DNA from 2 places in the Paenibacillus sp. FSL K6-1122 genome. Region 1 is predicted to be linked to the other one. Evidence: a T-box and tRNA genes for the amino acid it is inferred to sense, from the RefSeq annotation. Region 1 holds a T-box; the other holds one or more tRNA genes.

What was found. A T-box is a leader RNA that pairs with one kind of tRNA and senses whether it is charged. The one in region 1 lies ahead of ileS (isoleucine--tRNA ligase), so its partner is inferred to be a tRNA-Ile.
Region 2: it encodes a tRNA-Ile, which carries the amino acid that the T-box ahead of ileS (isoleucine--tRNA ligase) is inferred to sense. The anticodon was not compared.

The regions. Positions count from the first base shown of each region.
Region 1 covers NZ_CP150272.1:4,935,084-4,945,643, forward strand. The annotation lists gene lspA (signal peptidase II) at 1-150, opposite strand, end outside; gene NSQ20_RS22230 (TraR/DksA C4-type zinc finger protein) at 372-1,109, shown strand; gene NSQ20_RS22235 (DUF5665 domain-containing protein) at 1,148-1,507, opposite strand; gene ileS (isoleucine--tRNA ligase) at 1,673-4,771, opposite strand; T-box leader at 5,197-5,489, opposite strand; gene NSQ20_RS22245 (DivIVA domain-containing protein) at 5,547-6,056, opposite strand; gene NSQ20_RS22250 (YlmH/Sll1252 family protein) at 6,297-7,079, opposite strand; gene NSQ20_RS22255 (YggT family protein) at 7,095-7,364, opposite strand; gene NSQ20_RS22260 (cell division protein SepF) at 7,372-7,839, opposite strand; gene NSQ20_RS22265 (YggS family pyridoxal phosphate-dependent enzyme) at 7,830-8,531, opposite strand; gene pgeF (peptidoglycan editing factor PgeF) at 8,538-9,437, opposite strand; gene NSQ20_RS22275 (YlmC/YmxH family sporulation protein) at 9,489-9,881, opposite strand; gene sigG (RNA polymerase sporulation sigma factor SigG) at 10,056-10,560, opposite strand, start outside.
Region 2 covers NZ_CP150272.1:6,273,393-6,283,952, reverse strand. The annotation lists gene cwlD (N-acetylmuramoyl-L-alanine amidase CwlD) at 1-1, shown strand, start outside; gene NSQ20_RS28035 (Mrp/NBP35 family ATP-binding protein) at 81-1,181, shown strand; gene gerD (spore germination lipoprotein GerD) at 1,270-2,019, opposite strand; gene NSQ20_RS28025 (KinB-signaling pathway activation protein) at 2,145-2,777, shown strand; gene pdaB (polysaccharide deacetylase family sporulation protein PdaB) at 2,876-3,652, opposite strand; gene NSQ20_RS28015 (stage II sporulation protein M) at 3,775-4,392, shown strand; gene NSQ20_RS28010 (hypothetical protein) at 4,548-4,778, shown strand; rRNA gene NSQ20_RS28005 (16S ribosomal RNA) at 5,258-6,810, shown strand; rRNA gene rrf (5S ribosomal RNA) at 6,969-7,085, shown strand; tRNA gene NSQ20_RS27995 (tRNA-Ile) at 7,122-7,198, shown strand; tRNA gene NSQ20_RS27990 (tRNA-Ala) at 7,221-7,296, shown strand; rRNA gene NSQ20_RS27985 (23S ribosomal RNA) at 7,505-10,430, shown strand; rRNA gene rrf (5S ribosomal RNA) at 10,511-10,560, shown strand, end outside.

The sequences.
Region 1 (10,560 bases):
AAATGCTGCTCCTGAGTTACGATGTGATGTGATGACAAAGAAATTGCCGATGACCGGAATTTCTTCTCTGAGTTCCATCCGGGTTGCAATCAGATACTTGGTTCCCTGATCCAATAAAAATACGATAAAAGCGAGGATATAATACACCACGTTTGTTTGTCACTCCGTTCTTGTCTTTTCCAAACGATACCAGGCTTACGCCAGACTTGTTTATTGTAGCACAGCTGTTTGGAAATCGTCCACGACGCGCTACATCGCAATGCTTATGGCAAAAACGATAACATTTCCCTTCTGTAATCTTGCCCTCAATGGCACATCCTACAATAGAGTCAAAATCCGGATTCCAGCATGAAAGCAGAAAGGGGAAAATCATGTCACATTTTACTAACGAACAACTGCAATTTTTACGTTCCCAACTGATGTCCGATAAGCGCGATATTGAACATAGACTGTCGGAAAACGAGCATTATGGCCTTGGAGACTCCCTTAAACTACAGACAGGTGAATTATCACCAATTGATAATCATCCTGGTGACATAGCCACGGAGGTGTATGAACGCGAGAAAGATATTTCCCTGCTGGAACATGATGAATTCCAATTGGAACGAATCGATTCTGCACTGCACTCCATCGAAGAAGGACATTACGGTACATGTGCGGTCTGTCAGCAACCCATCCCTTATGAACGCATGGAAGCTGTCCCCTACACCAAATACTGCAAAAAACATCAACCAGAAACCGTTGTCTCTGAGAACCGCCCTGTAGAGGAAGAATTCCTTGCCCCGGCATTTGGTCGAACCAGTCTGGACGAGCGAGATGATCAAAATGGCTTCGATGGTGAAGACACTTGGCAGATTGTTGAAAGTTGGGGCACATCGAACTCACCAGCCATGGCTGAAGGACGCGATATCGACAGCTATGATGTTATGGCGATTGAAGCTACCGATGAAGTGGAAGGCTGCGTTGAAGCGTACGAAAGTTTTGTTGCCACGGACATCTATGGTCATGACGTCTCCATCGTGCGCAATAGGCAATATCGTCAGTACCTGGAGAACCGTGAGGGCGAGGGTCTGTTAGAACCGGATATGGAGACGGATGACATTTACTAAATGTACTTTGATATCTTTCACCTTTAATTACTAATCGCTTAGTAAGTGTTCATATCAAGCTGACGCTGGACAATGCGCACAATATCAGCGATGTAATCTCCAACAATGGGAAGATTGAGCGCCCCAAGTAGCTGCAAAACGTAAATGATCGTTGCTGCGAAAAAGGTAAACCCAATCGCAATCCCCACACCTCGTGCGGCTCCTGACAACAGGTTAAGTCCAATCAATTTCCATGGCCTGTTCAGCAATTCTGTGTATTGCGCAATTCGTGAACGTTCCAGTTCATTCGCCAGACGGTTTGTCAGGGTATGTAACTCTTCAATTTTGTCATGGGAATTGAGATTATCTGACGTTGATTGTTGTGAAGTGGATGCAGTTTGCTTGTCATGTTCGCTCATGTTTTGGTCAGTTCCTTTGATCAATATAGATTGACTGCACTATAGAATCATTGCCTTATTGCCTAAAAAACAAACGAGCCCAGATACAGGGAATATGTCCCTGCCTCTGCGGCTCGTTTGTTTATGCTCTATATTCTATCCCTGTTGAATGGGACATGCTCCGAATTACGCTTCGATGTAAATACCGATCGATTTGCCTCCGGCTTCAACACGTTCCATCGACTCATTCGAACCAAATGTAACTTCGGTTACGAGAACATTTTCACGCAACACATCATCAAACGCCTGAATAGCTTCCTGAAGAGATGCATCCACATCCAGTGTCAAACGTACTCTTTTCTCAATTGGCAGATCCAGTCGTTTCCGGGTATCCTGCACAGCACGAACCACTTCACGGACCCAGCCTTCCTGTTCCAATGCTGGCGTGATTTCGGTATTGAGCGCAACCGTCAGACCGTAACCCGATGCTGAAGCAAAACCTGATTTGGCCTGTTTATCAACCAATAATTCTTCGCTCGTCACTTGCAGCTCTTCGCCTTCCGGAGAAACGATGTTCAGCACACCCTCCGAAACCACTTTACGCGTCTCATCGGCCGTCATTCCCTTGAAGAAGTTTTGCAGGAATCCTACGTTTTTACCGTATTTCTTACCTGCAACTTTCAGGTTCAGCTTCAATGTAAAGTCAACGAATTCCGCATCATTATGCTCCGTACGGATTCCTTTTACATTGATCTCTTCCTTGATGATCTCTTCATAACTTGCCAGGTCAAACCCTTTATCGAGTGAAACGATCAATTCGGACAGTGGCTGACGTGTCTTGATGCCTGTTTCGTTACGAACGTTACGGGCAAGTTCAACCACGCGGCGAGCCGTCTCCATATCCTGTTCCAGCCCTGCATCAATCAGCGCTTCGTTGGCTACTGGATAGTCTTCCATGTGCACACTCTCACCTGTTGCAAGGTTCAGATAGATGTCTTCTGCCAGCATCGGTGTAAACGGAGCAACCAACTTCGCAGTAGTCACCAGTACCTCAGTCAATGTACGGTAAGCGTCCAATTTATCGTCTGTCAGGCCACTGCCCCAGAAACGGTCACGGGAACGACGGATGTACCAGTTACTCAACTCATCAACAAATGCTTCAATCGCTTTGGAAGAGTTCAGATAGTCGTTAACCAGCAGCGCTTTTTCTACAACCAAGATCAGGCTGTTCAGTCTCGACAGAATCCAGCGATCCAGCTTGTGTGCGGACAGTTGGAACGGGTGCTCCTGTGGATCAAATCCATCAATGGTAGCATAAAGCGTCAGGAATGCATGGGTGTTGACCAGCGTATCCACCATTTTGGATTTGGCTTCCCCTACGATACCTTTGGAGAAACGTTTGCTGTTCCACGGTGCACTGTCAGACAACAAAGCCCAGCGGAATGCATCTGTACCGTATTCTTCAATTACTTCCCAAGGATCGATAACGTTACCTTTGGATTTGGACATCTTCTGTCCGTTCTCGTCAAGAACGTGTCCTGTAGCCATAACCGCTTTGTAAGGCGCTTTGCCTGTCAAAAGGGTGGAAACCGCCAGCAAGCTGTAGAACCAGCCACGTGTCTGGTCAATTCCCTCACAGATCATATCCGCAGGATACTGCTGTTCGAATACTTCTTTATTTTCAAATGGATAGTGCTGCTGGGCAAACGGCATGGAGCCGCTGTCGAACCAGACATCGATCACTTCCGGTGTACGTTTCATCTCATATTTGCCACAAGAGCTCATGACTTTAACTTCATCCACATATGGTTTATGCAATTCAAGATTCTCAGGCACATCACCTACCGCACGAGCACGCAATTCTGCAATGCTGTGTGGTGCAAATTGTTCGCCAGTCTCCTCGCACACCCAGATGTTCAGCGGAGTTCCCCAATAACGATCACGGCTGATGTTCCAATCCACCAGATCCTCAAGGAATTTCCCGAAGCGACCTTCACGAACGTGACCTGGGTACCAATCCACTTCACTGTTGTTGGCAATCAATTGGTCCTTGATGGCTGTTGTTTGGATAAACCAGCTGTCCATCGCATAGTACAGAAGCGGTGTATCACAACGCCAGCAGAATGGATAGCTGTGCTCATATTTTTCTTTGCTGAACAACCGTCCATGCTCAGACAGATATCTTACGATATCAATATCACAATCCTTCACGAAACGTCCCGCAAAGTCAGTAACCTCAGCGACAAATTTGCCTTCCAAGTCCACCATGTTCACAAAGCTGATCCCATTCTCACGGCATACACGGTAGTCATCTTCACCATGGGCAGGAGCCATGTGTACGATACCCGTACCACTTGCATCCGTTACAAAGCCTGCACCCAGAATGATGTTGGCTTTCTCAGCCTGTACGTAGTTGAACGGAGGATCATACGTTTTGCCAACCAGATCAGCACCTTTCAGTGCACCGATGATTTCATACTCACCCTTGGTATCTTTCATCACTTTTTCAACTAGATTGGTTGCCATGATGTACACTTCATCACCTTGACGAACACGGGAGTAGTCCATATCCGGATTCACGGCAAGTGCAACGTGTGAAGGCAGTGTCCAAGGTGTTGTCGTCCAAGCCAGTACAAATTCTCCGCTGTCATTCAGTTTGAATTTCGCTGTAGCACTCAGATCTTTGACGTCTTTGTACCCTTGTGCAACTTCATGGGAACTCAGTGTTGTCTGACAAGAAGGACAATACGGGCTCACACGGTGACCACGATACAACAGGCCTTTCTCATGGATCGTCGCCAGGATGTTCCATACACTCTCGATGTAGTTGTTATCAAGGGTGATATACGGGTTATTCATATCCGTCCAATATCCGATGCCTTCTGTCAAATCACGCCATTGTTGCTCGTACTCGAATACGCTCGCTTTACATTCGTTAATGAATTTCTCCACGCCATAATCTTCGATTTCCCACTTGTGGGAGATACCAAGCTTCTTCTGTACACCCAGTTCTACAGGCAGACCATGTGTATCCCAGCCTGCTTTACGAACAACACGGTAACCCTTCATCGTGTTATACCGTCCAACAAAATCCTTGATTACCCGTCCCAGTACGTGACCGATATGCGGTTTACCGTTTGCTGTAGGCGGCCCTTCATAAAATACGAAGTTTGGCTTGCCCTCCCGGTTTTCGATGGATCTTTTGAATGTATTCTCCGTTTTCCATTTATCTAACACGCGTAATTCTCTGGCACGTGCCTTCTCTTTGACGTCAACTCGTTGCATGATGATTATCTTCCCTTTCTTTGGTTGGATTGTGGACCGTCCACAAAAAGCGTTTCAATCCCCCTAAATCCCCCTTGCCAAGGGGGACCCCATAGGCGCTCCGCCTTCTGGACACCCGGGATGGGTTATCGGTGGGGGAGCGCTGGCGCTTATGGGCGAGGGTTAATGTGCGTGATGGCGGCCATTTTGCGGCTGTTCCCTGCATGAACGCCGCATGGCCTTACCGCGAGGCGGGTGTTGCCGGGTGCTTCGCTTTCCCGGCGAGCGGCTCTCTCCTTGAGGTCCCTTCGGGCCTCATGGACGTTCGCCTTGGCGAAACCCGTGTGCCGGGTGCTTCGCTTTCCCGGCGGGCGGCTCTCTCCTTGAGGTCCCTTCGGGCCTCATGAACGTTCGCCTTTTTTGGACACAAAAAAGCCCCGTCCCTGGAAAGGGACGAGACTATACTCGCGTTACCACCCTAATTCTGTTCATCACAAACCACATCCAGGCAAACCTGGGTATGCTCTGTCATCAACAGCGCTTATGCCCCGCTAAACTACTGCAGGGTGCCGTTATAACGTACGGCTTACGGTTCGGCTTACACACGGCAATCATAATCACCGCTTCAGCGTCACTTCTCCGGGGAGATATTCGGCTATAACTCATCCATTGGTTTGCACCAACCACCAACTCTCTGAGGGATGAGATCATAACGTACTGAACCCGTCATGGAATCACTATTCATTATGAATATAGTTATAGCCTCTTTGCAGACAAAAGTCAACCAGGCGACAGACTAATAAATTTCTTTCATCTCCCGCTCACGGTCACGCACTTCCTGCTCCCGGCTCTCCAGCACTTCCCAACCATCCTGAGTCAACAGTTCAAGCTGCGCTTCAACAAGCGTGCGGAAACGGGCACGATAAATCGAGGCCTGCTTTTTCAGTTCTTCCACTTCCAAAGCAATTTTGCGAGATTTGCCCAACGATTCGTTCACGATCCGGTCTGCATTTTTCTCTGCTTCCTTCACGATCAACTGCGCTTCTTTCTTCGCATTACCCTTCACATCATCAGCAGCTTCCTGCGCAATGATAATCGTTTTGCTAAGCGTCTCTTCAATTGTAGAAAAATGATCCAGTTTCTCCTGAACGGACAGCAACTGATTGCTCAGCTCTTTGTTCTCGCGAATGACGCCTTCGTAATCTTTGATGACTTGATCCAGGAATTCATTGACTTCATCCTCGTCATACCCGCGCAAACGTCGGGAAAATTCCTTGTTGTGTATGTCCAGCGGCGTTAATGGCATGCTGTCCACCTCCTGTTAAAGTTCCTTCCCGTCCAGAGAAGGTTTGCAGCATATGGGTACCACCCAAGGGGCCGTATCGTTGATGCCTAACCTTGGCAACGTATACGGAATGCAGGATCAGAATTGCATCCTCCAACGTTCATGTAAAGCTTTGACTTAATGTTTATCGGATACACCGCGTATTTTCTACACCTTTATGATAAACATTTCGACAAGAAAGCGGATTTTCCTGCAACAGACTCAGGCAAATTTGCCGATTTTCACTCGGCAGCGCCCTTTTTTGGTCATCCCATCCTGTTCCATAACCTTGAAGCGGCCAAATCCCTGAATGGATACGACATCACCCGCTTTTAGCGATTTGGAGGGATCTTCCTCAACTTTCCAGTTCACACGGCAGCGACCAGCTTTGATCGGCGCCAGCACTTTACTGCGACTAAGCCGATACACATCTGCGCAGATTCCATCCAAACGAAGAGAAGCGACCGTAATGTCCATCGTCTCCAGTTTACTCTCTGACCATCGCATCTGATTCAAAGGAAGTAACTCTGTGAACACATGTAACCGATGCACCTGATTCAGTTGAAGCGATAAAAAAGCGCCGGTTTCCGCCGCCACCACTGTATGGCAACCGTCCTCCAGCACTTGGATATCCCCGATCTTTCCACGTTTCATCCCAAGCCCGAGCAGGGAACCCATATAGTCCCCATGCTCCAGCTCCGAGATTTTCTGATCATCAGACGTAATACTGAGCACCTGCATACCCATATCCTCATCATCCAGATACATATAATCAGGTGCAACCAGCGCACGCTTGCGTTCAGCAGCCTCGTAACCACCATCCAGACGAATCTGAACGTCGTTACGGCGATTGGCAAGAGTCTGTAATATAAAAACCTGTCTTGGATCAAGAAAGTCAGTTAGCTTCATGTCATGATACTTACCCGCCTGCTCAACCCAATCCGAAGCCTTATCTACATAATCCCGCTCATCATGGCTAAAATGTTCGTAAATTTCACCGCTCATCTATGTCACCCTACCCTAATATGCAAAATACCGAAGTATGGAGATCAGCCCATTAAGCGCAAGTTGCAGAACGATCAGCGCCACAATCGGGGAAATATCCAGCACACCGAACAAAGGCGGTATAAATCGGCGAAACGGTCTTAGATATGGTTCCACTAATTTGCCCAGCCATTCACCGATGAAGCTTTCCCGCGCATTGGGAAGCCAAGACATCAATATGTAGACAATGACCATGTAAAAGTAAATCTGGTATAACGTGTACAACACGCTTTCAATCTGATACAAAAGTGGCTCACCTCATTCTGTTATAATCTTGCTCGCTGTCAGCCAGTATTTCCGTAATTGATCCCTGAATTTCAACCGTATCTGGCGTACAGAGAAAAATGTTTCCGCCGATTTTGGAAATACCGCCACCCAATGCATATACCGTGCCACTCAAAAAATCTATAACGCGCAGCGCTTGGTCCTGGCGAATTCGTTGCAAGTTCACCACAACGGTACGATGCGAACGCAGATGGTCGGCAATTTCCTGAGCCTCGTCATAAGAACGCGGTTCATACAGGACAACTTTAACATTTTTCTGGGAATGAATGCTCACCACATTATTCCCCCTTTGGTTTCTACGTTTATCGAGACTGGAGGTTTCAGCTTCCTGATGTTCAGCCTCATTTTCCTCCTGCGCAGCCATTCGTTCACGTTCCACAATCTCTTCCTCTTCCTGAAGTCCGAGGAAATTCATAAATTTATTCATTACGCCCATCGTGAACCCTCCTCTTTTCCTACGAGAATCGATCCTAGCCGTACCCAGGTTGCACCTTCTTCAATGGCCACTTCAAAATCATTGGACATCCCCATCGACAGTTCAGTCAATGGTTCTGCTGTAAGGGCTTGTCCATTCAGTTGATCTCTCAGCTCACGCAATCCACGAAATACGGGACGCGTCAGCTCCGGATCTTCCTCATGAGGTGCCATAGTCATTAGGCCAACGACCTTGAGATTGTTGAACGAACGAATATCACGCAAAAAAGAACTTGCCTGTTCAGGCTGTAATCCATACTTGCTCTCTTCACCCGAAATATTCACCTGCAAAAACGTTTCCACTTGGATGCCAAGTGAAGCTGCTTTTTTATCCAACTCCTTCGCCAATGACAAACGATCCAGTGAATGTATGTAACGAAACTTGCCAATCACGTCTTTCACCTTGTTTGTCTGCAAATGACCGATAAAGTGCCAGGTACCCTGCTGACCAAAAGCTTCCCATTTGGCCTGTGCATCCTGCCACCGATTTTCTCCAATATGCTCAAGACCATGATCCAGCACCGATCCCGTTGTTTCAAGTGAGACATATTTCGTGACCGCAATCACATTCACATCATCACGATGACGGTTACTGCGCCGACATGCATCCTCGATCTTCTGATTTACCTGTTGTATACGCTCCTCCAATGACACAGAGGGTCACCTCTCTTCCAGCCCAATCCAGCTCGCCATCCGCCCTGTAACACCATTTTCCTTCCGATAGGAGAAAAATAGTTCGGGATGACAACTTGTACACCATGTTGTACATTCGATATGATCCGGCATTATTCCTGCTTTCATCATAATGTGTCGATTACATTCTTTCAAGTTTAACATCGTTTTACCGTTATTCACGGCTCGATATGCTTGTTTAGAAGCAGAATCCTCGTATTTATCATTAACCGGGGAATCATCAAACCAAACCCGTACATGCTGCATGACCGCCTCATCCACTTCATAACAGCAATCCCCGATCGACGGACCGATTGCAGCTCGAATGTCCTGCCTACGGCTGCCATACTCCCGTTCCATCGTCTCCACCATGGATACAGCGATACCCGCGACTGTACCTTTCCAGCCGGCATGAGCAAGACCTACCGCCTGCTGCACAGGGTCATAGAAATAAAGCGGAACACAGTCTGCGTAGAAAGAAGTCAGCAGCACACCAGGCACATTCGTGACCAATCCATCCGTATCCTGCAACGCAGATTGACGATCAAGTAATCCTCTGCTCCGATCTTCAGCGGTAATTACAGCTACATGTTTGCCATGCACCTGCTCTCCACAGGTCCATGCTTCTGCTGCAAAACCAAGCTTCTCGGTTACAAGCCTGCGGTTGTTAAGTACAACTTCAGGATCATCCCCCACATGATAAGCACAATTAAGCGTAGCATACGGAACTTTTCCAACTCCACCATGTCTCGTCGTAAACCCGACTGACAGCTGTTCAAATTGCTGTGTCCAGGGCTCAACATATAATAATAACGGATCAGGACCGAAATCTGAATTTGGGTTCTTGGTCCGTTCAAGTAATTCTTTATCCAATACAAAGGGTTCCATTATCTCACCTCACCACTTCCAGTGTACCAAATGAGCCACATTCTGTCTCATTTATATCGTTCGACGCTGATTACGTTCCGACCGTTCAATGCGTTCCACACGCTCTGTGCGGTTATGCTGCTGTTCATCATACAGGCGCACTTCGCGATCACGCTCGTCATACGTATTTTCCTTCACCTCATCCATCTTCACCAGTATCACATCTGAACCAATCTTCACAATGTTTCTCCATGGAATCACCAGATCCGTCCCCCCGCCAAAAAGACCCATAAAACGGCTGTACCCTGGCACAACAATCGCTTCAATTCGTCCCTGCTTCAGATCCAGCTCCAAATCACTGATCTGACCGAGGCGTTTACCATCCGTAATGTTAATAACATCCTTTGTCTGAAAGTCAGAGATTTTCATGCCTCGTGCCGCTACTTCGCTCGTATTTACTTTCATTCATTCCCGCCCCCTGTTATTCCTCTTCTGCCCGTTCTTCACGCTTCTATACAATATATGTTTCAGGGGCGAAAAATGTCCTGTTTTTCATCGAATGTGGAAACGGTCCAAAACAAAAAGACGACCAACGGTATACACTGCCCCGATTGATCGTCCTTCTGCCTTTGCATCGTGTTATGACTTTACATGTTTTTGCATCTGCTGTATCGCTGATTTCTCCAGACGTGATACCTGAGCCTGGGAAATGCCAATTTCATCAGCCACTTCCATCTGGGTTTTCCCTTCGAAAAACCGCATCGACAGAATCATTTTTTCCCGCTGACCAAGACGATGCATCGCTTCACGGAGTGCAATTTCCTCGATCCATGACACATCTTTGTTTCTGTCATCGCTGATCTGATCCATAACATAGATCGGATCTCCACCATCATGATAAATCGGTTCGAAGAGCGAGACCGGGTCCTGAATGGCGTCCAATGCAAAAACAACATCTTCCTTCGGCACATTCAGTACTTCCGCAATTTCGAATATCGTCGGTTCCCGGGAATTTTTATTCGTCAGGCTGTCACGGACCTGAAGTGCTTTGTAAGCAATGTCCCTCAAGGAGCGAGATACCCGAATTGGGTTATTATCACGCAGGTATCGACGGATTTCACCGATAATCATCGGCACCGCGTAG
Region 2 (10,560 bases), 1.3 Mb from region 1:
GTCAGAACAAGAAAGGTAATGATATAATTGGATCAGCATACCTAATTACATGCCAATAGATAAAGCTGAGGTGCTGTCTGATGTTATCAAAAGAACAGATACTTGAACTATTACAGCCATTACAAGAACCACAATTGGGAGTAAGTCTGACCGAACTGGAATGGGTTCGAGATATTATGGTGAAAGAAAATCATGTGGCTCTGACCATAGTGACACTGGAAAATCGACCTGAGGATACAACAGCCTTGACTGATGCAACGCGTAATCTGTTGTCCCAGCACGGAATGAAGGATGCCCATATTCGTGTGCGTGCAGCTTCTGAGCATGATCGTGAGAGCCTGAATATGGGACAACCCGATAATGAGCCAGATCGGGACGAAGTGCTCGTAAAAGGTCACGCAGCGGGTCTGGATGGACATGAGCTGTTAAGTCCTGAATCAGGTGTTCGTTTTATTGCTGTGGCCAGTGGTAAAGGTGGCGTTGGTAAATCAACGGTAACCGTTAATCTGGCTGCAGCCTTGGCACGTCAAGGCAAGAAAGTGGGCTTAATTGATGCGGATATCTATGGCTTCAGTGTACCCGACATGATGGGGATTGAAGAATATCCGGTCGTTGAAGATGGCGTTATTCAACCGGTTGAACGTTTTGGCGTCAAAGTCATGTCGATGGGCTTCTTTATTCGGGAGAACAATCCGGTAATCTGGCGTGGACCCATGCTAGGTCGGATGTTGCGTCAATTCTTTACGGATGTCCAGTGGGGCGAATTGGATTATATATTACTGGATTTGCCACCAGGTACGGGAGATGTTGCTTTGGATGTGCATCAGATGTTGCCACAGAGTAAGGAAATCATCGTTACCACGCCGCATGCAACGGCAGCTTTTGTCGCAGCACGTGCGGGTGCAATGGCCATTCAGACCGATCATGAGTTACTTGGTGTGGTTGAGAATATGGCTTATTATGAGTGTGGCAGTTGCGGAGAGAAGGATTATGTCTTTGGTCGTGGAGGCGGGGGAAGACTTGCGGAAAGTCTGCATACAAGCCTGCTTGCCCAGATTCCATTAGGCACGCCGGATAATCATCCTTCCGAGCCTGATTTCTCACCTTCGGTTTACAAAGCTGATTCCCGTATAGGGGCTATCTACGATGAAGTTGCCCGGTCCATTGAATCCAAATTCTAATGGTATGAGTGTTATAAATACAAATAAAGCCTGCGTCCATTTGGATGCAGGCTTTTCAGTATCTGTGGTGCGTATTAACACCTACTGTTTATGATCCGCCGCCCGAATCTCCACTGCTTCCACCATCTCCGCCATCACCACCACCTTCGCCCTGACCGTCTTGCTGTCCGCCTTGCTCTTCCCCCTGTTTTCCGCCACTTTCCACTTTGGGTTGCAATTCGTCCTGTACTACCTTCTTGAGCAAAGTGAGTACTTCCATGCGGAACAACGGGTTTTGCATCACTTCCTGCATGACAGTCATCGTCTGTTTACGATAATCCGGAGTCTTCGTCATATCCATGAACATCTTGGATACCTCAGGTGACTTCATGATGTCTTCAACAGACTTTTGATATGTGGGATCTTTAATCAATTGCATATGAAGTTGTTTACTTTGTGCGTTGATCACTTTGGCAAATTCACCCGCAAACTGCGGATCGGTCATGATCTTTTCGAATTCCTTCTTATATTCGGGAGCTGTGATGGTATCTTTTACTGCAATACGTATTTGTTCCGAAGATTGCACAGGCATTAACATTTTCATACCAATGGATCCTGAAGCACCACCCGAACCGCCGCCTTCTTCAGAACCGCTGCTTCCGCTGGATGAGCTTTGACCTGTAAGAGCTTCCTCCACCGCTTTCTTGCCTTCATCACTTTTCAAAATATCTACAACCATTGTTTTCATCTCTTTATAACTGCCCTGAGGAGGCGAAGAACTCTGATCTGAACCGCAGCCGGCAAGCATGACGGATAGCCCCAGTACGACACAGCATAGCTGCCACAAAGGCCGTTTCATGTGTACAATCCCTCCTTGATTAGATACTGGATGTAGTATGTGATGGGAAAGGGGGAAATATGTTGAGCAATGATGGTTTTTTGCTGAGAAGGTTGGTAAAATAAACACTCGGGGGTGGAAAACTTTTGAATTTACGTAAATGGTTTTTCCTGTTTTGGACAGCCTTGCTTATTGGGGCCGCGGGAGCATTGGGTACAGGATTGATTATGATGCTGGTGAACGGGGAGAAAACAAATGGATTAAATGATTTTCTTCTGTATCTTTTGATCTTATTTGGATCAGGGGTTATGATCAGCGTGTATTCACAAATGGGTTTCTTTGCATATCTGATATTGAATTATATGGGTAAAGGTGTATTTCCAAAGCGCGGTTGGCAGATCGTGCAGATTGTACTAACGGTGTTAGCCCTGCTTGACGTGATGTTTTTACGCCTGTTTGTTGGGGGAGACCGGGAACGCATATCGGATATTGTGTTAGGTATCATTATTTTGGCAGCTGCAATTGTTACCGCTTACGTTAAAGTAAAGCTGACTCATATCTCCGCGCTTGTACCTACACTCTTTTTCATGATTGCCGTCACCATAGTGGAGACGATCGGCGTATTACGTATTGATGTGAATGCTGCAACCATATTTATTGTGGTTCCCTTGCTCCTATGTAATGCATACCAAATGCTGATATTGCACAGGCTGGTGGATGTATCGACGAACCGGAGTGTAAGTGGAAAGGCAGAACAGTTGAAAGAAAGCCGAGCATAGAATTCATTTTGCACAAAAAACATACCAAAAAGAGCTAACCTGGTTAGCTCTTTTCAACTTTTAAGCACCTATTTGAGCTATAGCTCATAATTGAGTAATCATTGACCGCTGGCTTGGTCACGAACTTCCTTACCTTCCACACTGGAATGGTTGAGCAACTCAGACACGGTAACAAATTCATAGCCCTGATTTTTCAACTTGTCGATAATTACAGGGAGTGCTTCATGCGTTTGTTTGGAGGAATCGCTTGCATGCAGCAGTACGATGTCCCCTGGATGTGCCTTGCTTACTACGCGATCAACAATGGTCTGTACACCAGGGTTTTTCCAATCCAAGGAGTCGGTATCCCACTGCACAACCTGATAATTCAGACTATTGGCTACCTGAAGCACTCGCTTGTCAAAGTCCCCGTTGGGCAGACGTAGTAATTTCGGTTCTTTTCCCGTTAAATCGGTTAAAATGCTATGAGCTGTCGAAATTTCTTTGCGAATTTCTTCTTCAGTCAGGCTGCTGTAGTTCTCATGTCTGTGACCATGGCTGCCAATTTCATATCCTGCCTCTTTGATGGCAGTAACAATTTCGGGGTGTGTCTTGCTCCAGGGGGAGGAAAGGAAAAAGGTTGCCTTCTGCACTTTATTCTCCTGAAGAACTTTCAGAATCGGCTCTGTCCGTTTATCCCCCCAGCTAATGTCAAAGGTAAGTGCGATTACCTTCTTCTCGGTTGGAACGCTGTAGACGGCGGATGGTGCTTCCTCCGAGAATACGGAGACATTGCCTCTCTCCAGATAGATAATACCGATCGCAAAGATGGCAGCAACGAGGACAATCAGGTACCGTTTAATCTTTTTGCCGCTAAATACATAGAACGAGTTCATTTCAATAAGCGCCCCTCTCCCATAAGAAATGCTTGTTTACTCTCCAATGTATGCTCGTACTGCCCAGTTATTCGTCACTGATCCTTGTTTGTCCATCATTTTAGATTCTACAGGAGGTTATTATGTTAAAATTCAGTACATTTCTTAAAGATCTTGGTTCCATCCGTAGTGCATTAATCTGGTCCGTAGTTTTGTTTGCTGTTGGTATAGGGGCAGGATGGGTGAGTACAGGGCCACTGGAAGAACTGTTGTTGAACCAAATCGGAGGATTACGTGAAGTCAGTGAACGGCTGGAGCAGGGGGGCAATGTGCAATGGAACTTCTTTCTGTTTATCTTTTTCAATAATGCCATCAAAAGTGTACTTGTCATCTATGCCGGTATATTCTTCGGAATTCTGCCTGTCATCTTCCTGCTGATCAATGGGATGGTCCTTGGATTTGTGGTGCACACCACGATGAATTATGGAGCAAGCTTCTATGACATTGTGGTTAAAGGTTTACTTCCGCATGGCATTATTGAGATTCCGGTCATTATCATTGCTTGCGCCTTCGGACTGAAGTTTGGTGGTCTGGTTATCAAAAGCCTTGCACAACTTGGAAGTGACAAGCGAAATACGATGGGTACCCGGTGGAGAGCATTCATGAATAGGACGCTAACGGCATCCTTTTGGGTTGTCATCTTGCTTCTTGTTGCAGCAATCATCGAAAGCACACTTACGTATACTCTGGTGAGAGGATAAAATTTTGTGATGGTTGGCATTCATAAATTTTCAGAAAGTTGACCATAACAATAAAACGGGTTTCAGCAGCACCCACAAAAGCGAGAATGCACGGGGTGTTGCATGAAACTTGTGTAAGTGTGATAAAGAGGCTATGCACAAAAAGGAGAACTCTAATGCTGGGTATGTTGTTTAACGAGAAGGAATGCAAGGAACTAGACTATGTGCTGCGTAAAGAATTAGATGAGATGCTTTTCGATCTAAGTGATAATCGTCTTGACCAAGAGATCAAATATGCTATCGCGAGCCGATATAAGACTGTGTTCCGCATGTATGCACGCTTTGCCCCGCCAAAAGAGTTGTCCAAGTACGCCAGAGGTGGGAAGCTGAAAAAGTCGAAGCCATAATGCTGAAGCTGGTCATATATTCGATTTACAGTAGTGGAAGGGAGGTGCGGCTCTTCATAGCGGGTGCTGTACCTCTGAACTATGAGAATGTGAAATTGCTGAGGGGTTCATACTTTTTGTCGAAAAAGGGTTGACCTTTCTAATTTCATATGGTAAATTAATTTTCGTTCCTTTTTTAGGAGCGGTTCACGGAAACAAGCATGAAAATAAAGCGATTGAAAATAATCGAAAAAATAATGCTTGCAAAGAGAACTTCAACATGATATATTATAAAAGTCGCCGCTGAAACGACGACAACATGAAAAACAGCACTAAATTGAATGTTTGATCTTTGAAAACTGAACAACGAGTGAGTAAACATTCTGCTTGCAGAATGAACGCGAAAGTTTGAAACAAGCCTTAGCTTGAATCGACTGGAGCACAAATGAGATTTTTAATCTCGTCAGATTCAAAATGAGCTTATCGCTCTTTTCAATACTTTATTGGAGAGTTTGATCCTGGCTCAGGACGAACGCTGGCGGCATGCCTAATACATGCAAGTCGAGCGGACTTGAAGAGAAGCTTGCTTCTCTGATAGTTAGCGGCGGACGGGTGAGTAACACGTAGGCAACCTGCCCTCAAGTTTGGGACAACTACCGGAAACGGTAGCTAATACCGAATAATTGTTTTCTTCGCCTGAAGGAAACTGGAAAGACGGAGCAATCTGTCACTTGGGGATGGGCCTGCGGCGCATTAGCTAGTTGGTGAGGTAACGGCTCACCAAGGCGACGATGCGTAGCCGACCTGAGAGGGTGATCGGCCACACTGGGACTGAGACACGGCCCAGACTCCTACGGGAGGCAGCAGTAGGGAATCTTCCGCAATGGGCGAAAGCCTGACGGAGCAATGCCGCGTGAGTGATGAAGGTTTTCGGATCGTAAAGCTCTGTTGCCAGGGAAGAACGCTTGGGAGAGTAACTGCTCTCAAGGTGACGGTACCTGAGAAGAAAGCCCCGGCTAACTACGTGCCAGCAGCCGCGGTAATACGTAGGGGGCAAGCGTTGTCCGGAATTATTGGGCGTAAAGCGCGCGCAGGCGGTCATTTAAGTCTGGTGTTTAATCCCGGGGCTCAACCCCGGATCGCACTGGAAACTGGGTGACTTGAGTGCAGAAGAGGAGAGTGGAATTCCACGTGTAGCGGTGAAATGCGTAGATATGTGGAGGAACACCAGTGGCGAAGGCGACTCTCTGGGCTGTAACTGACGCTGAGGCGCGAAAGCGTGGGGAGCAAACAGGATTAGATACCCTGGTAGTCCACGCCGTAAACGATGAGTGCTAGGTGTTAGGGGTTTCGATACCCTTGGTGCCGAAGTTAACACATTAAGCACTCCGCCTGGGGAGTACGGTCGCAAGACTGAAACTCAAAGGAATTGACGGGGACCCGCACAAGCAGTGGAGTATGTGGTTTAATTCGAAGCAACGCGAAGAACCTTACCAGGTCTTGACATCTGAATGACCGGTGCAGAGATGTACCTTTTCTTCGGAACATTCAAGACAGGTGGTGCATGGTTGTCGTCAGCTCGTGTCGTGAGATGTTGGGTTAAGTCCCGCAACGAGCGCAACCCTTATATTTAGTTGCCAGCACTTCGGGTGGGCACTCTAGATAGACTGCCGGTGACAAACCGGAGGAAGGTGGGGATGACGTCAAATCATCATGCCCCTTATGACCTGGGCTACACACGTACTACAATGGCCGGTACAACGGGCTGCGAAATCGCGAGATGGAGCCAATCCCAACAAAGCCGGTCTCAGTTCGGATTGCAGGCTGCAACTCGCCTGCATGAAGTCGGAATTGCTAGTAATCGCGGATCAGCATGCCGCGGTGAATACGTTCCCGGGTCTTGTACACACCGCCCGTCACACCACGAGAGTTTATAACACCCGAAGTCGGTGGGGTAACCGCAAGGAGCCAGCCGCCGAAGGTGGGATAGATGATTGGGGTGAAGTCGTAACAAGGTAGCCGTATCGGAAGGTGCGGCTGGATCACCTCCTTTCTATGGAGAATCGTTTCCTGCAACGGAAACATTCAAATATGCAGGTTCTTAGAACCTGCAACAGCGATTCATTTCGGTCCGTCACTTCGGTGTGGATGAAATGAAGAGCACAAGCAACTCACTCGTTGCTCAGTTTTGAGAGCTCAAACTCTCAAACGTTTGGTGGCGATAGCGAAGGGGTTCCACACGTTCCCATCCCGAACACGACCGTTAAGCCCTTCAGCGTCAATGGTACTTGGACCGCAGGGTCCTGGGAGAGTAGAACGCCGCCAAGCGTAACCCATTTTGGGTTCAAATAGTATATATAATGTGGGCCCTTAGCTCAGTTGGTTAGAGCGCACCTCTGATAAGGGTGAGGCCGGTGGTTCGAGTCCACCAGGGCCCACCATCTATACCTTTAAACTTTATATGGGGCCATAGCTCAGCTGGGAGAGCGCCTGCCTTGCAAGCAGGAGGTCAGCGGTTCGATCCCGCTTGGCTCCACCAAAAAAGTCTTACAAGTTTGTTCTTTGAAAACTAGATATCGAAACGAAACAAACGCGAATTAGAACATTCCTTTTTAGCTGAACTTGTGTTAAACAAGTTTTAATAAAAACGGTAGTCAAATTGCTTTTGTGATGGTATCGGGTGAGAGCGACTTTTGGCTTTGCGCAAGCAAAACAAGGGAAGCGAGCGACCGAAACCGGAACAAAATGGTTAAGCTACTAAGAGCACACGGAGGATGCCTAGGCGCTAGGAGCCGATGAAGGACGTGGCGAACAACGAAACTGCCTCGGGGAGCTGTAAGCAAGCTTTGATCCGGGGGTGTCCGAATGGGGAAACCCAGCTGGGGTAATTTCCAGTTACTCACAACTGAATACATAGGTTGTGTAGAGGCATACCAGGGGAACTGAAACATCTAAGTACCCTGAGGAAGAGAAAACAATAGTGATTCCGTCAGTAGCGGCGAGCGAACGCGGAGAAGCCCAAACCAGAGAGCTTGCTCTTTGGGGTTGTGGGACGTCTCACATGGAGTTACAAAGGAACCGGTTAAGCGAAGAGGTCTGGAAAGGCCCGCCAAAGAAGGTAAAAGCCCTGTAGTTGAAAGTTGGTTCCCTCCGAGACGGATCCCGAGTAGTGCGGGGCACGTGAAACCCCGTATGAATCCGGCAGGACCATCTGCCAAGGCTAAATACTTCCTAGCGACCGATAGTGAAGCAGTACCGTGAGGGAAAGGTGAAAAGCACCCCGGAAGGGGAGTGAAATAGAACCTGAAACCGTGTGCTTACAAAAAGTCAGAGCCCGTTTTAGGGGTGATGGCGTGCCTTTTGTAGAATGAACCGGCGAGTTACGTTCCCGTGCAAGGTTAAGGTGAAGAGCCGGAGCCGCAGCGAAAGCGAGTCTGAATAGGGCGACTTAGTACGTGGACGTAGACCCGAAACCGGGTGATCTACCCCTGTCCAGGGTGAAGGTGCGGTAACACGCACTGGAGGCCCGAACCCACGCATGTTGAAAAATGCGGGGATGAGGTGGGGGTAGCGGAGAAATTCCAATCGAACTCGGAGATAGCTGGTTCTCCCCGAAATAGCTTTAGGGCTAGCCTCGGAAAACAGAGTCGTGGAGGTAGAGCACTGATTGGGTGCGGGGCCCGCAAGGGTTACCAAGCTCAGTCAAACTCCGAATGCCATAGACTTACTTCCGGGAGTCAGACAGTGAGTGCTAAGATCCATTGTCAAAAGGGAAACAGCCCAGACCATCAGCTAAGGTCCCCAAGTGTGTGTTAAGTGGGAAAGGATGTGGAGTTGCACAGACAACCAGGATGTTGGCTTAGAAGCAGCCATCATTGAAAGAGTGCGTAATAGCTCACTGGTCGAGTGACTCTGCGCCGAAAATGTAACGGGGCTAAACACACCACCGAAGCTATGGCTTGATGCTTTGCATCAGGGGTAGGGGAGCGTTGTATAAGGGTTGAAGGTGTACCGTAAGGAGCGCTGGACATTATACAAGTGAGAATGCCGGTATGAGTAACGAAAAGATCAGTGAGAATCTGATCCGCCGAAAGCCTAAGGGTTCCTGAGGAAGGCTCGTCCGCTCAGGGTAAGTCGGGACCTAAGGCGAGGCCGAAAGGCGTAGTCGAAGGACAACAGGTCGAAATTCCTGTACCACCGTAAGCCGTTATGAGCAATGGGGGGACGCAGTAGGGTAGTGACGCGGACTGATGGATGTCCGTCTAAGCAGTAAGGCTGATGTGTAGGCAAATCCGCACATTGTAAGGCTGAGCTGTGATGGGGAGCGAAAATTATAGTAGCGAAGGTCATGATCTCACACTGCCAAGAAAAGCCTCTAGCCAGGTGATGGTGCCCGTACCGCAAACCGACACAGGTAGGCGAGAAGAGTATTCTAAGGCGCGCGGAAGAACTCTCGTTAAGGAACTCGGCAAAATGACCCCGTAACTTCGGGAGAAGGGGTGCCCCGGTAGTGTGAATAGCACGAGGGGGCCGCAGTGAAAAGGCCCAAGCGACTGTTTAGCAAAAACACAGGTCTGTGCGAAGCCGTAAGGCGAAGTATACGGGCTGACGCCTGCCCGGTGCTGGAAGGTTAAGGGGAGTGGTTAGGAGCAATCCGAAGCTGTGAACCGAAGCCCCAGTAAACGGCGGCCGTAACTATAACGGTCCTAAGGTAGCGAAATTCCTTGTCAGGTAAATTCTGACCCGCACGAATGGCGTAACGACTTGGGCGCTGTCTCAACGAGAGATCCGGTGAAATTTTAATACCTGTGAAGATGCAGGTTACCCGCGACAAGACGGAAAGACCCCATGGAGCTTTACTGCAGCTTGATATTGAATTTGGGTACGATCTGTACAGGATAGGTGGGAGCCTTTGAAGCATGAGCGCCAGCTTGTGTGGAGGCAACGTTGGGATACCACCCTGATCGTATCTAGGTTCTAACCTGGTACCGTAATCCGGTGCGGGGACAGTGTCAGGTGGGCAGTTTGACTGGGGCGGTCGCCTCCTAAAGAGTAACGGAGGCGCCCAAAGGTTCCCTCAGAATGGTTGGAAATCATTCGAAGAGTGCAAAGGCATAAGGGAGCTTGACTGCGAGACCTACAAGTCGAGCAGGGACGAAAGTCGGGCTTAGTGATCCGGTGGTACCGCATGGAAGGGCCATCGCTCAACGGATAAAAGCTACCCTGGGGATAACAGGCTTATCTCCCCCAAGAGTCCACATCGACGGGGAGGTTTGGCACCTCGATGTCGGCTCATCGCATCCTGGGGCTGAAGTAGGTCCCAAGGGTTGGGCTGTTCGCCCATTAAAGCGGTACGCGAGCTGGGTTCAGAACGTCGTGAGACAGTTCGGTCCCTATCTGTCGTGGGCGTAGGAAATTTGAGAGGAGCTGTCCTTAGTACGAGAGGACCGGGATGGACGTACCGCTGGTGTACCAGTTGTTCCGCCAGGAGCACCGCTGGGTAGCTATGTACGGACGGGATAAACGCTGAAAGCATCTAAGCGTGAAGCCCCCCTCAAGATGAGATTTCCCAGTATGTAAGACCCCTTGAAGACGACGAGGTAGATAGGCTGGGGGTGGAAGTGCAGCAATGCATGGAGCTGACCAGTACTAATCGGTCGAGGGCTTATCCAATTAGCAAGTTGTAATTCGCATGTTTCGTTTCGAATCTAGTTTTCAGAGAACGATCTCTGAAATGTAAGCTAAGCGTTGCGTTTGGTGGCGATGGCGGAGGGGTTCCACACGTACCCATCCCGAACACGAC